DNA from 2 places in the Leclercia sp. LSNIH3 genome. Region 1 is predicted to be linked to the other one. Evidence: predicted binding sites of a transcription regulator. Region 1 holds the regulator's gene; the other holds the start of a gene.

Evidence for each region. The regulator Fur, encoded in region 1, represses iron uptake genes when iron is present. The targets are predictions, from matches to a motif close to ATAATAATGAGAACNACTATCAA.
Region 2: a site for Fur is predicted at 1,197-1,219, ahead of C3F35_RS18435 (Nramp family divalent metal transporter). Genes of this name have one in related genera too.

Annotation. Positions count from the first base shown of each region.
Region 1 covers NZ_CP026387.1:1,072,864-1,075,980, reverse strand. Annotated here, with positions in the region: gene chiP (chitoporin ChiP) at 1-675, shown strand, start outside; gene chiQ (ChiQ/YbfN family lipoprotein) at 723-1,052, shown strand; gene fur (ferric iron uptake transcriptional regulator) at 1,205-1,651, opposite strand; gene fldA (flavodoxin FldA) at 1,943-2,473, opposite strand; gene ybfE (LexA regulated protein) at 2,629-2,916, opposite strand; gene ybfF (esterase) at 3,045-3,117, opposite strand, start outside.
Region 2 covers NZ_CP026387.1:3,788,988-3,792,104, forward strand. Annotated here, with positions in the region: gene C3F35_RS18430 (NupC/NupG family nucleoside CNT transporter) at 1-913, opposite strand, end outside; gene C3F35_RS18435 (Nramp family divalent metal transporter) at 1,259-2,500, shown strand; gene ypeC (DUF2502 domain-containing protein YpeC) at 2,530-2,865, opposite strand; gene mgrA (L-glyceraldehyde 3-phosphate reductase) at 2,993-3,117, opposite strand, start outside.

The DNA of each region.
Region 1 (3,117 bases):
TTTATCGATCAGTACTTTGCTAAAGCCAGCTACAAGCTCGATATCGTGGGCGGCCCGCTCTCTACCACCTATCAGTTTTACGGCACGCGTGATAAAGCCGACAGCGGCACCGTGAATGATATTTATGACGGTACGGCATGGCTGCAGGCGCTCACCCTGGGCTACAAAGTTGGCCAGGTGGATTTACGTCTGGAAGGGACTTACGTCAAGGCCGAAGGGCAGCAGGGGTACTTCCTGCAACGTATGACCCCAACTTACGCCTCCTCCAACGGTCGTCTGGACGTATGGTGGGATAACCGCTCTGACTTTAACGCCAACGGTGAAAAAGCGGTCTTCTTTGGTGCCATGTATGACCTGAGCAACTGGAACCTGGCGGGCTGGAGCGTTGGTGCGTCTTATGTCTACGCCTGGGATGCGAAACCGGCAGACTGGTTAATCAACAGCGCCGGTCAGCGTGAGGATATCGCCTCTAACAAGATCAAAGAATCGGCCTATAGCCTGGATGCGAGCTACACCCTGCAGGACGGCCGCGCGAAAGGAACCATGTTCAAACTGCACTTCACACAGTATGACAACCACTCCGATATCCCAAGCTACGGCGGCGGCTACGGCAATATCTTCCAGGATGAGCGTGACGTGAAGTTTATGGTTATCGCCCCGTTCACCATCTTCTGATGACAATCCGGGCGGGGACGATCCCCGCCTGACTGGAGAGCGTTATGCTGAAAAAAATCGTAGTGGTTGCGGTGCTGGCATCAGGACTGGCCGCCTGCGCGCAGCCCCAGACCCAGAAAGAAGATACCCGGCTGAAAGAGGCCTACAGCGCCTGCATCAATACCGCTGAAGGTTCGCCAGAGAAGATCGAAGCCTGCCAAAGCGTGCTCGACGTGCTGCGTAAGGAGAAGGCGCACGAGCAGTTCGCAACTCAGGAGACCATCAGGGTGGCGGATTACCAGGCCTGTATCCAGGCGCGGAAAACGGGTAACGATCAGGAAGTCACTAAAAGCTGCGATAAGATTTGGCAGGAGATCCGCACTAACAACGCGAAGTAATCTGCTGTTTGCCACGCCCGGTGGCGCTACGTTTACACAGCCTGAAAGGGGAAATCCCCTCAGGTACGGTAAGCGCAGCGCCACCGGGCTTTTTGCATGATGACAGGCAAAAAAAAGCCAACCGTCAGGTTGGCTCAGAGTCGATGCAAAGATTACTTGGTGTCGTGCGCGTGGTCATCTTCGCGGCAGTCGCCTTCGGCACAGTGGCCATACAGGTACAGACTGTGGTTGGTCAGACGAATGCCATGACGTGCGGCAATTTCGCGCTGGCGTAATTCGATGGAATCATCGCTGAATTCGATCACTTTGCCGCAGTCGAGGCAAATCAGGTGATCGTGGTGATGCTGCTGCGTCAGTTCAAACACGGATTTACCGCCTTCGAAATTATGACGCGTAACGATGCCTGCATCGTCGAACTGGTTCAGTACACGGTAAACGGTAGCCAGACCAATCTCTTCGCCCATGTCGATCAGACGCTTGTATAAGTCTTCCGCACTGACATGATGGTTATCCGGACCCTGAAGCACTTCCAGGATTTTTAACCGTGGAAGCGTGACTTTCAGTCCGGCCTTCTTTAATGCGGTGTTGTTGTCAGTCATGCGGAATCTGTCCTGTTGCTAAACGATTCACTTCTAAAGAAGAAGTGACAGAAAATGCACCTGGGATAATGCGTCTCATTATAGAACTGCCATGACCTAATGAAAACTGCAAGTCTCAAGTAAAGTATGCTTATAAAAACGTGGTACCGCCAACAAAGTTGTTACAAGGTTCCGCGTTTACTCCTGGATCATTGTACAGGTATGGCAGCAAAAGTTAAAAATTTGTAGCAATTATTTTGATTGGTTTTGCCTATTGATGCGGCGCAACTGTAACGTTGCACCGCGATATCATCAGGCATTCAGAATGGCGTCGAGATGCAGCTCTTCGCGAATTTGTTTAACCCATTTGTCCACGCGCTCAGCGGTCAGCTCCGGCTGGCGATCTTCATCGATGGCGAGACCAACAAAGTTGTTATCATCGGCAAGGCCTTTAGAGGCTTCGAAGTGGTAACCGGCAGTTGGCCAGTGACCAACAATCACTGCGCCGCGTGGCTCAATGATGTCGCGGATGGTGCCGAGGGCATCGCAGAAGTACTCTGCGTAGTCTTCCTGATCGCCACAGCCGAACAGGGCGACCAGTTTGCCGTTGAAGTCGATCTCTTCCAGAGACGGGAAGAAATCGTCCCAGTCACACTGCGCTTCACCGTAATACCAGGTCGGGATGCCCAGCAGCAGAATATCGTAACCTTCGATATCTTCTTTGCTGCTTTTCGCAATGTCATGCACATCGGCAACGTCTTTACCTAACTGTTTTTGAATGTTTTTTGCGATATTTTCGGTGTTACCCGTGTCGCTGCCGAAAAAAATGCCGATGATTGCCATGAGTAAAATAACCTCTTGATACTTAATGGTATGGTGGCGCAATTTAGCCACGGATAAGGGCAATCATAGCAGAACAGAGAAGCCTGCGGAAACTGCTATCACGCAGGACTGCACTCTGTGCTACATGAAAACAACAAGAAGGGGAGTTTTCTGACTTACGCTTTGCCGTGCCATTTCTCGAGCTGAGAAATCAGCATCTCTTCGATAAGCTCACTGCGGCTGATCTCACGGGCGTTCGCCAGCTCATTCAGCGCATCGACGGCTTCAGCATTCAGTTTCAGCTCGACGCGTTTGAGCCCACGACTTTTATCGCGTTTAAGCTGATTGCGCTTATTGATGCGCAGCTGTTCATCACGCGAAAGCGGATTGGTTTTCGGTCGTCCCGGGCGACGCTCATTCGCGAACAGATCTAATGTCGTGCGGTCCGTGTGTTCTTTGGCCATGATTTTGAGACTTCGGGGGAAACAAGACACCCTGCTAATGCCCGGGCGATAAGCGCGCCATCATACATCACCGAAAACGGCACGCCAACGACTGGAGGCCCGCAGGCGACCAGTCGCTCTCTTTTTAATCAATTTTCGATGTCAGCGAGGTAACGGCGGATAGCGCGCAGCACGGCGTCCGGTTTTTCGGCATGAACCCAG
Region 2 (3,117 bases), 2.1 Mb from region 1:
CCACCTGCAGTGCTTCGCTTGCCGGCACACCCATCACCCAGGCTACCGGGTAGAAGATGTAACCCAGAATGCCCTGGAAGGAGATACCCAGTACGGCAGCAAACAGGGCGTTCAGCGCGGAGATCAGGGCGATAAAGCCGATCAGCATTGCCGCAACGATAACCGCCACTTTGAAACCTGCCAGAATATACTCGCCCAGCATTTCGAAGAAGCTCTGACCTTCGTGCAGATTAGCCATCTGCAGGTTCTCTTCACTCTCATCCACGCGGTACGGGTTGATCAGGGACAGCACGATAAAGGTGCTGAACATGTTCAGAACCAGCGCAGCCACGACATATTTTGGCTCCAGCATGGTCATATACGCGCCCACGATAGACATGGAAACGGTAGACATAGCCGTGGCCGCCATGGTGTACATGCGGTTGCGGGACATTTTGCCGAGAATATCTTTATACGCAATAAAATTCTCAGACTGACCAAGGATCAGGGAGCTTACGGCGTTGAAAGATTCCAGTTTGCCCATGCCGTTGACTTTAGACAGCACAGTACCAATGGCGCGGATCACAATTGGCAGAATGCGAATGTGCTGCAGAATACCGATCAGGGCAGAGATGAAGACGATAGGGCACAGAACTTTCAGGAAGAAGAACGCCAGACCTTCGTCGTTCATTTTACCGAACACGAAGTTAGTCCCTTCATTAGCAAATCCGAGCAGTTTTTCGAACATCTCAGAGAAGCCCTTCACAAAGCCCAGACCTACATCTGAGTTCAGGAAGAACCAGGCAAGCAGCACTTCAATGACGAGCAACTGAATTACATAACGAATACGGATTTTTTTACGATCGCTGCTGACCAGCAACGCAAGCACGGCAACGACAACAAGTGCGAGGACAAAATGTAGGACGCGGTCCATATTTGCTCCAAATATGAGGCAGGTTTAATTTCGCTGCACATTCTATGAAACAAGCGTAAAGAAAACGAGATCAAAGCCACACTATAGTCACGTCCTGTGACGAGACTCAAAAATAGTGACATACGATACATTTTTGTTATGTTATGTAAATGACTTAAAAGTTAAGTTTCTGTGCTAGGCTTCACAAAGGTTGCATGCTTTTTACCCGTCCGTTTATCGACTAAACCAGTCTGTGTATCGTTCTTCGCTATCACTGTAATCACTATAACCAACTCAAATGAACTTGATAATCATTCGCATTTTGATAGCATTAAACATAGCAAAGGCTATATTCCTGAGGCAAAAATGAGCAATAGTCGCGTTGATGAGAGTAGCAGTGGCAAAGCAGCACGCAAAATGCGGTTTGCATTAATGGGACCTGCGTTTATTGCCGCCATTGGCTATATCGACCCCGGTAATTTTGCGACCAATATTCAGGCCGGGGCCAGCTTCGGCTATAAGCTGCTGTGGGTGGTGGTTTGGGCCAACCTGATGGCGATGATGATTCAGGTGCTGTCGGCAAAACTTGGCATCGCCACCGGCAAAAACCTTGCGGAACAGATCCGCGACCACTATCCGCGTCCGCTGGTCTGGTTTTACTGGGTGCAGGCAGAGATCATTGCCATGGCGACCGACCTTGCGGAATTTATCGGGGCAGCGATCGGCTTCAAGCTGATCCTGGGGGTATCGCTGCTGCAAGGGGCGGTATTGACCGGTATCGCCACCTTCTTGATCCTGATGCTGCAACGACGCGGGCAAAAACCGCTCGAAAAAGTGATTGGTGGCCTGCTGCTGTTTGTGGCGGCGGCCTATATTGTGGAGCTGATCTTCTCCCAGCCGGACGTTATCCAGCTCGGCAAGGGGATGGCGATCCCGAGCCTGCCGACGACTGAAGCGGTGTTCCTTGCGGCCGGGGTACTGGGCGCCACCATTATGCCGCACGTAATCTATCTGCACTCTTCGCTGACGCAGAACCTGCACGGAGGATCGCGCCACGAGCGTTACTCTGCGACCAAATGGGATGTGGCGATTGCCATGACCATTGCCGGGTTTGTGAATCTGGCGATGATGGCCACCGCCGCGGCGGCATTTCACTTCAACGGCCATACCGGTGTTGCCGATCTGGATCAGGCCTATCTGACCCTGGAGCCGTTACTCAGCCACGCGGCGGCCACTATTTTCGGCCTTAGCCTGGTCGCGGCAGGACTCTCATCGACAGTGGTCGGTACCCTTGCGGGGCAGGTCGTTATGCAGGGATTTGTGCGCTTCCATATTCCTTTGTGGGTGCGTCGGTCCATCACCATGCTGCCCTCCTTTATTGTGATCCTGATGGGGCTGGATCCGACCCGCATCCTGGTGATGAGCCAGGTGCTGCTGAGCTTTGGTATTGCGCTGGCGCTGGTGCCGCTGCTGGTGTTCACCAGTGACAAAAAGTTGATGGGCGATCTGGTCAACAGCGTGATGGTCAAACGGGCAGGGTGGGCGATAGTGGTGCTGGTGGTAGCGCTGAATCTGTGGCTGCTGATTGGCACTGCAATGGGATTATAAAAAAGGCGCCGCGAGGCGCCTTTTTCGTATCAGTGATGATGACCGTGGCCACGACCATGGCCTTTGCGGCCGCGATGGTCATCACGATCTCTCCAGCCTTCGCGATAACCGCGTTCATAGGCGTTACGTTTATCCCAGCCACGATGGTAGCCGTTGTCATGTTTGTGCCAGCGTTTGTTACGCCATTCATAGTTACGATGCCAGTAGCCGCGGTCACGCCAGCCGCCACCGTCCCAGTAGTTACCGTAATTATCGCGATCGCCAATTTGTAATTTTACGGATGGCAACAGGGTGATTTCGCCAGCATTAGCGACCAGCGGGGCTGAAGCCATTAATACTGCTGCCAGAATCAGGGACCTGAACATTGTTATTCTCCTTCACGATCGGAGCCGTAATCGGCTTGTTAACGCAATATTAAGGGGCGGTAAAGCCCCGGATAATCGCTTTAACTCCTAATTCGGAAGGGCATAGCACTTTTTGCTAAAAGTGCCCTTATTCTTCACTGCTTAAAATTGTTTCAATTTCCTTCAGCTCTTCAGGCGTGAAGTGACGATTCGCCAGCATACCCACCGCATCGTCGATTTGCGCCGTTTTACTGGCACCTATCAGCACCGAGG